DNA from 4 places in the Pseudomonas sp. GW821-FHT04C07 genome. Region 2 is predicted to be linked to each of the others. Evidence: predicted binding sites of a transcription regulator. Region 2 holds the regulator's gene; each other region holds the start of a gene.
The links. The regulator sigma-54, encoded in region 2, starts transcription at its own class of promoters, with help from an activator protein. The targets are predictions, from matches to a motif close to ANTGGCATNNANNTTGCTNT.

Region 1: glnA (glutamate--ammonia ligase) is a predicted target of sigma-54. The motif match lies at 923-942, and genes of this name have one in related genera.
Region 3: AC07UI_RS18980 (circularly permuted type 2 ATP-grasp protein) is a predicted target of sigma-54. The motif match lies at 787-806, and genes of this name have one in related genera.
Region 4: AC07UI_RS10250 (CmpA/NrtA family ABC transporter substrate-binding protein) is a predicted target of sigma-54. The motif match lies at 1,360-1,379, and genes of this name have one in related genera.

Annotation. Positions count from the first base shown of each region.
Region 1 covers NZ_JBWKTM010000012.1:58,770-60,914, reverse strand. Annotated here, with positions in the region: gene glnA (glutamate--ammonia ligase) at 1-826, opposite strand, end outside; gene thiI (tRNA uracil 4-sulfurtransferase ThiI) at 1,157-2,145, shown strand, end outside.
Region 2 covers NZ_JBWKTM010000017.1:102,661-104,805, reverse strand. Annotated here, with positions in the region: gene hpf (ribosome hibernation-promoting factor, HPF/YfiA family) at 1-32, opposite strand, end outside; gene AC07UI_RS26040 (RNA polymerase factor sigma-54) at 109-1,602, opposite strand; gene lptB (LPS export ABC transporter ATP-binding protein) at 1,873-2,145, opposite strand, start outside.
Region 3 covers NZ_JBWKTM010000010.1:103,464-105,608, reverse strand. Annotated here, with positions in the region: gene AC07UI_RS18985 (ribonuclease E inhibitor RraB) at 183-524, shown strand; gene AC07UI_RS18980 (circularly permuted type 2 ATP-grasp protein) at 838-2,145, shown strand, end outside.
Region 4 covers NZ_JBWKTM010000004.1:264,316-266,460, reverse strand. Annotated here, with positions in the region: gene AC07UI_RS10255 (ANTAR domain-containing response regulator) at 1-11, opposite strand, end outside; gene AC07UI_RS10250 (CmpA/NrtA family ABC transporter substrate-binding protein) at 27-1,238, opposite strand; gene AC07UI_RS10245 (quinone-dependent dihydroorotate dehydrogenase) at 1,472-2,145, shown strand, end outside.

The DNA.
Region 1 (2,145 bases), on a different contig from region 2:
TGGAGATGGACATGTGAACGTGCATACCCGAGCCGTTGTCGCCGTACAGCGGCTTAGGCATGAAGGTCGCGGTGCGGCCGTAAGCGTCGGCAACGTTGTGTACGCAGTATTTCAGGGTCTGAACTTCGTCAGCCTTGGCTACCAGGGTGTTGAACTTGACGCCGATTTCGTTCTGGCCGGCAGTCGCCACTTCGTGGTGGTGAACTTCGATGACCAGGCCCATTTCTTCCATGGCATTGCACATGGAGGTACGGATTTCGTGGTCGTGGTCGAACGGAGGAACCGGGAAGTAGCCGCCTTTGACGCCTGGACGGTGGCCTTTGTTACCGCCTTCGACGTCCTGGTCAGACATCCACGAACCTTGTTCGGAGAAGATCTTGAACATGGAGCCGGAGATGTCGGACTTGAACTTCACTTCGTCGAAGATGAAGAATTCTGGCTCTGGACCAACGAATACGGTGTCGCCGATGCCGGTGGACTTCAGGTATTCCTCGGCACGGTGGGCAATGGCGCGTGGGTCGCGGTCATAGCCTTGCATGGTCGAAGGTTCGATGATGTCGCAGACCAGGATCAGGGTCGGCTCTTCGGTGAACGGATCGAGAACGGCGGTAGAGTCGTCCGGCAGCAGGATCATGTCGGAGGCTTCGATGCCTTTCCAGCCGGCGATGGAGGAGCCGTCGAACATTTTGCCGATTTCGAAGAAATCTTCATCCAGCGCATCACGGGCCGGCATGGTCACGTGGTGCTGAGTGCCTTTTGTGTCAGTGAAGCGCAGATCAATCCATTTGACGTCATGATCTTTGATGAGTTGAACCGACTTCGACATAGTGTCCTCCGGGTGGCTTCGGGCTGGTAGTGGAGTGCCCTTAGAATGTGGGTGATGCCGGCGCGAATACTCTGCCAAGGCAACCTGCCTCACAAGGGAGCAAATTGCATGCCAGTGCCCCGACTTGGGTTTTTCGCCCCAAACTCACGCATATATAGGTGAGCGCGGGAAATTCCGCGGGTTTTTCGCACTGCAATGTGGCGTCAAAAAGCCTTAACGCCCCGTTTTAGTGCGTCAATGGCCATCTGTATATTAACTGGTTAAACCTTGAGCAATTTCCGCTATAATCCGCGCCCCCCTTTTTCGGCTGGCCCCTCGCGCGCTGTTTTCATGAAACTAATCGTAAAAGTTTTCCCCGAAATCACTATCAAGAGCCGCCCGGTACGGATGCGTTTCATCCGCCAGCTGGCCAAGAACATCCGTGCCGTGCTCCGCGATCTGGACCCGGCGGTGGTGGTGAACGGTGTGTGGGACAATCTTGAGCTGGAAACACAGGTCAGCGAGCCGAAAGCCTTGAAGGATATGACTGATCGCCTGAGCTGCATGCCGGGCATCGCGCATTTCCTGCAGGTCGACGAGTACCCGTTGGGCGACTTCGACGACATCGTCGCCAAGTGCAAACAGCACTTCGGTGATGCCTTGCCGGGCAAGATCTTTTCAGTGCGCTGCAAGCGCGCCGGCAAGCACGAATTTACCTCGATGGACGTCGAGAAATACGTCGGTAGCCAGCTGCGTCGTCAGTGCGGCGCCGCCGGGATTTCCTTGAAAACGCCGGCAATCGAAGTGCGGATGGAAATTCGCGACCAACGGTTGTTTGTGATTCACAGCCAGCACAACGGCATCGGCGGTTATCCGTTGGGCGCCCTCGAACAGACCCTGGTGTTGATGTCCGGCGGTTTCGATTCGACGGTGGCGGCCTACCAGATCATGCGCCGCGGGCTGATGAGCCATTTCTGCTTCTTCAATCTCGGTGGGCGTGCCCACGAATTGGGCGTGATGGAAGTCGCGCACTTCATCTGGAAGAAGTACGGCAGCTCCCAGCGCGTGTTATTTGTCAGTGTGCCATTCGAGGAAGTGCTGGGAGAAATTCTCGGCAAAGTCGATAACAGTCATATGGGCGTAGTATTGAAGCGTATGATGTTGCGCGCTGCGTCCCGAATCGCTGATCGGCTGGACATCGATGCGCTGGTGACCGGCGAAGCGATTTCCCAGGTTTCCAGCCAGACGCTGCCGAACCTGTCCGTGATCGACTGCGTGACCGACAAGCTGGTGTTGCGCCCGCTGATCGCCAGTCACAAGCAGGACATCATTGACCTTGC
Region 2 (2,145 bases):
TCCAGTTGGTGTCCACTGATGTTGACTTGCATACAGCTTCTCCTTCGTTGCCAGTGCATAAAGCGGCAGGCAGAAATGCCTGCCACTGGAACGCTGTGGCGTGGCCCGTTACATCAAACGCTTACGTTCGCTCGAAGGCGCGATCCCAAGGGATTCGCGGTATTTGGCGACGGTGCGACGGGCTACCTGAATGCCTTGTGCCTCCAGTAAACCAGCGATCTTGCTGTCACTCAACGGCTTTTTCTGATTTTCCGCTGCAACCAGTTTTTTGATGATCGCGCGGATCGCTGTAGACGAGCATTCACCGCCTTCAGAGGTGCTTACGTGGCTGGAGAAAAAATATTTCAGTTCGTAGATGCCGCGCGGGGTATGCATGAATTTCTGGGTGGTGACCCGGGAAATTGTCGATTCGTGCATGCCGACCGCTTCGGCGATGTCATGCAGCACCAGCGGTTTCATCGCCTCATCGCCGTACTCGAGAAAGCCCCGTTGATGCTCGACGATCTGGGTGGCGACTTTCATCAGGGTTTCGTTGCGGCTTTGCAGGCTTTTGATGAACCAGCGCGCTTCCTGCAACTGGTTGCGCATGAAGGTGTTGTCGGCGCTGGTGTCGGCCCGGCGCACGAAACCGGCGTACTGCGGGTTGACCCGCAGGCGCGGCACGGATTCCTGATTCAACTCCACCAGCCAGCGTTCGTTGTCCTTGCGTACGATGACGTCGGGGACGACGTACTCGGCTTCGCTGGATTCGATTTGAGAACCCGGGCGCGGGTTGAGGCTTTGCACCAGCTCGATGATCTGCCGCAGTTCGTCCTCTTTGAGCTTCATACGGCGCATCAGCTGGCTGTAGTCACGGCTGCCAAGCAGGTCGATGAAGTCGGTGACCAGGCGTTTAGCCTCGCTCAGCCAAGGTGTTTTGGCTGGCATTTGACGCAGCTGCAGCAACAGGCATTCGCTGAGGTTGCGCGCACCGATACCGGCGGGTTCGAATTGCTGGATGCGGTGCAGGACGGCCTCAATCTCGTCCAGTTCGATGTCCAGTTCCGGGTCGAAGGCTTCGAGGATTTCCTCAAGAGTTTCGTCCAGGTAGCCCTGATTGTTGATGCAATCGATCAGGGTAACGGCGATCAGGCGATCAGTATCGGACATCGGTGCCAGGTTCAGTTGCCAGAGCAAATGACTCTGCAGGCTCTCACCGGCCGATGTGCGGGTGGTGAAGTCCCACTCGTCGTCATCGTTACTCGGCAGGCTGCTGGCACTGGTCTGGTAAACATCTTCCCAAGCGGTGTCGACAGGTAATTCGTTGGGGATGCGCTCGTTCCAGTCGCCTTCCTCGAGGTTATCCACCGTCGGGGCGGTTTCCTGGTAAGAGGGTTCCTGAACATCGGTATTGGCTTTCTGCTCGACGTTGTCGGCCAGAGGGTCGGCGTTATCGAAGTCGTCGCCTTCTTCCTGGCGTTCGAGCATCGGATTGGACTCCAGTGCCTCCTGAATTTCCTGTTGCAGGTCCAGGGTCGACAATTGGAGCAGGCGGATGGCCTGTTGCAGCTGCGGTGTCATCGTCAGCTGCTGGCCCATTCTCAAGACTAGCGATGGTTTCATGGCAGGGGCTTAACACCTTATTTGCCGGCGCACATGCGCCATCCACTACAGGGCGCCGAAGCGCCAAACATAAGCAAATTATATGCCTGAAACTGAAGTGTTTGCCTAGAGCGCGGTAACAATAAAAATTTACAGGGTCTCATTGCTACTGGCGCTCTGACTATTGGCTGAACACCTGAGGGCGCGTGTTTGCCTAAAGCGCGGTAACAATAAAATTTATAGGGTTTTATTGATAGCGGCGCTCTGACGACTTGCCCAACACCTCAGCGCTTACAGGCGGAACTCATGGCCCAGATACACTTCCTTGACCAGCTCGTTGGCCAGGATGGTGGCGGAGTCGCCTTCGGCGATCAGTTGACCGTCGTTAACGATGTAGGCGGTCTCGCAGATATCCAGGGTTTCACGGACGTTGTGATCTGTGATCAGCACGCCGATGCCCTTGGCCTTCAGGTGATGAATGATCTGCTTGATGTCTCCCACCGAGATCGGATCCACACCGGCAAACGGTTCATCGAGCAGGATGAACTTCGGTGCGGTGGCCAG
Region 3 (2,145 bases), on a different contig from region 2:
ACAGGGGCTGGCTTCGCGCTACTCTGCAATCGAGATCAGCGAATGAATCGCTAAGGTCTGGTCTCTTGTCAGCTACATGCTTGTTTCCCGGCGGCAATCTTATTGTCGTATCGCTTTCACCATTGTGGTTGCGAGCGCAGGGAGTACGGAAAGTCTATCCATCAGTTTGAGGAGGACGTTTCATGAGCACAGCCTATCAAGAAGACATCAGCAGCAGCGTGCTGCGCCGCATGAAAGAGGGCGGTTTTGATTTTTCACGATTCCATCCCATCGAGTTCTACGCCATTTTCCCGGATGAGGAGCGGGCGCGCAGGGCGGCAGAACATTTTCGCGGTGAGTCATTGAATGCTCAGATCAGCGTGCGTGATGACGGGGCCTGGCATCTGGAGCTAAGCAAGGTGATGTATGCCACCTACGGCGGCATCGGTGACTTCGAGCAGGATTTCGAGGCGGTGGTCGAGCCTCTGGGCGGGATTATCGAAGGTTGGGGCGTGAAGCAGGAGGTACGAGGGTTACTCGCATAACACCTATGAACAGCATCAACACTCAGCATCGGCTGACCTCAGGGTCGGCCGATTTCGTTTGTGGCTGTTGGAAGATCAAAAGATCGCGGATTATCCAGAGGTTCAGGCGTGCAGCGAAATCAAGTCTGACTATGCTGGTGATAGCTATAGGCATTGCTTCGCAATGAAGCGGGGGCGATCGAGTTGGGGCGTTTGCTGCACGGGAATGGTGCGACACCTGCCGGGCTATTATCCAACTGATTGATATTAAAGCGTTTATGCCGCTGGCACGGGCCTTGCGAAGCCTTGGTGTCCGGGTGACAAGGAGTACGGCATGATCCGCACCTATTTTGATGAGATGTATGATGCCGGCGGCCAGGTCCGTCCGCATTATCGGGAGTTCGCCCGTTGGTTAGCCGAAACGCCTGACGAGCTTTTGGCACAACGGCGACGCGAGGCCGATCTGCTATTTCATCGCGCCGGTATTACTTTCACACTCTATGGTGATGAGCAGGGGACAGAGCGCCTGATTCCCTTTGACACTATTCCCCGAAGTATTCCCGCCAGTGAATGGCGGATCGTCGAACGTGGCTGCATCCAGCGGGTCAAGGCGTTGAACATGTTCCTCGCCGACCTCTATCACGAGCAGCGCATCATCAAGGCCGGCATCATCCCGGCCGAGCAAGTGCTGGCCAACGAGCAGTATCAGTTGGCCATGCAAGGGCTGTATCTGCACCGCGATATCTATTCGCATATTTCTGGCGTCGACCTGGTGCGTGACGGCGACGGCACCTATTACGTGCTCGAAGACAACCTGCGCACGCCCAGCGGTGTCAGCTACATGCTCGAAGACCGCAAGATGATGATGCGGTTGTTCCCCGAGTTGTTCGCTGCCCAGCGCATTGCGCCGATCGATCATTACCCCAACCTGTTGCTCGACACCCTGAAAAGCTCCAGCCCGCTGGAGAACCCCAGCGTCGTGGTATTGACTCCCGGACGCTTTAACAGCGCGTTCTTCGAACACGCGTTTCTGGCTCGGGAGATGGGCGTCGAACTGGTCGAGGGGGCTGATCTGTTCGTGCGTGATGACCGTGTGTTCATGCGCACTACCGACGGGCCGAAGGCCGTTGATGTGATCTATCGTCGTCTCGATGACGCATTCCTCGACCCCTTGGCGTTCAATCCCGACTCGATGCTCGGCGTGCCCGGTCTGTTGTCCTCTTATCGCTCTGGCAATGTAGTGCTGGCGAATGCCATTGGCACCGGTGTGGCGGACGATAAATCGGTCTATCCGTTTGTCACCGACATGATCCGTTTCTATCTGGACGAGGAGCCGATCCTCAAGAACGTGCCCACCTGGCAATGCCGCAAACCCGAGGAGCTGTCCCACGTGCTGGCGAACCTTCCCGAACTGGTAGTCAAGGAAACTCAAGGTTCCGGCGGTTATGGAATGCTGGTGGGGCCCGCGGCGACGGCGGCGGAAATCGAGTCGTTCCGCGCGCGGATCAAAGCCAAGCCTCACGCCTACATCGCCCAACCGACCCTGTGCCTGTCGACCTGCCCGACGTTTGTCGAAAACGGCATCGCCCCGCGCCATATCGACCTGCGCCCGTTTGTCCTGTCTGGTCGGGAAACCCGGGTA
Region 4 (2,145 bases), on a different contig from region 2:
ATACGCAACATGTTCGCAGGCTCCTGTCAGCGGCTGGCAAGAAGGGCGGAGGGGGCGTTCATGGCGTGCAGGGTGAAGCTGCGGGCATAACCGGCCGGGTCCGAACCGTCCCAGATCTTGCCGTCGATCAATTGGCTGCTGCGCATTGCCTCCCCAGAGTGGCTCACGCCTACTGCGGTGGCCGCCTCGCGGTACAGGTCCAGTTGCTGAACCTGGCGAGCGACGCCGAGGTAATCCGGGTCGTCACGCAACAAGCCCCAGCGGCGGAATTGGGTCATGAACCACATTCCATCTGTAAAGTATGGCAGGTTGACCTCGCCCGCGCCGTGGAAGCGCAGTGCATGGGGGTCTTGCCAGCGATTGCCGAGGCCATCGGCATAGTCGCCGAGCAAGCGTGGCTGGATGCAGTCTACGGGCGTGTCCAGATATTCTCGACCGCTCAACAGTTGCGCGGTGCTTTGACGGTTCTCGGTGCTCTGTTCGATAAAGCGACTGGCTTCGAGGATCGCCATGACCAGTGCGCGGGCGGTGTTGGGGTACTGTTCGACAAATGCGCGGGTGCAGCCCAGCACTTTCTCCGGGTGATCGGGCCAGATGGTTTGGCTGGTGGCCATGGTGAACCCCAGATCCTGCTTCACTGCACTGGCGCTCCACGGCTCGCCGACACAAAAGCCGTCGATGCGCCCGGCCTGCAAATGCGCGACCATTTGCGGCGGCGGCACCACCACGCTGTCGACATCCTGCAGCGGATGGATGCCTTGGCTGGCGAGCCAGTAATAGAGCCACATGGCGTGGGTGCCGGTGGGGAACGTCTGGGCGAAGGTCAGCTTTGCGCGACTTTGGTGCACGTGCAGGTGAAGCGCTTCAGGACTGGTCACGCCAAGGGCTTGCAGGCCGTGGGACAGATTGATGCTTTGACCGTTCTGGTTCAGACCCATGAGCACCGCCATGTCGCTGGCCGCGATGCCGCCGATGCCCAGGTGCACGGCGTAGATCAAGCCATACAGGCTGTGAGCGGCATCCAGCTCGCCGCTGACCAGTTTGTCCCGCAGGTTGGCCCAGGATGACTGGCGCTTGAGGTTCAAGGTCAGCCCATAGGGCTGGGCGAAGCCCTGGGTGGCGGCGACCACCACCGAGGCGCAATCGCTCAGGGCCATGAAGCCCAGATTGATCGCACTCTTTTCCGGGGCATCGCTGCCATTGACCCAGGCCAGTGGATTGGCTGGAAACTCATTCATCAGGTGTGCACCTTCCATAAAAAAGCGTCGTACCCAGGTCCCTTGCCAAAGCAAAGCCGGGTGACGACGCCGTTGTCCTTCGACTCATCCCGCTGTTGGCATGAGAGCTGATGCAATCGATGGTGCAAGGCATATGCCACTCTCCATTGATTTCATCGCGTGCCTCGCTTGCGGCACCGTTGCCCGGCTATAATCGCCGCCTCATTTCGCCGCCAACCGAGTCAAGCCCGCCCATGTATACCCTGGCCCGCCAGCTATTGTTCAAACTCTCCCCGGAAACCTCCCACGATCTGTCCCTGGACCTGATCGGTGCGGGCGGGCGTTTGGGTCTCAATGGCTTGCTGTGCAAGGCGCCTTTGCAACTGCCGGTGAATGTCATGGGGCTGGATTTCCCCAATCCGGTCGGTCTGGCAGCGGGCCTGGACAAGAATGGCGCGGCCATTGATGGTTTTGCCCAGCTGGGCTTCGGCTTTGTCGAGATCGGCACCATCACCCCACGTCCACAACCGGGTAATCCGAAACCACGGATTTTCCGTTTGCCGCAAGCTGAGGCGATCATCAACCGTATGGGGTTCAACAACCTCGGCGTCGATTACTTGCTGGCACGGGTGGCAGCGGCCAGGTACAAAGGCATTCTGGGTATCAATATCGGCAAGAATTTCGACACACCGGTCGAGCGTGCGGTCGATGATTACCTGATCTGTCTGGACAAGGTGTACGCCCATGCCAGCTATGTAACGGTCAACGTCAGCTCACCGAACACTCCAGGCCTGCGCAGCCTGCAATTCGGCGATTCGCTCAAGCAGTTGCTCGAAGCGCTGCGTCAACGCCAGGAAGACCTGACGCAGCGTCACGGCAAGCGTGTACCACTGGCGATCAAGATAGCCCCGGACATGACCGATGAAGA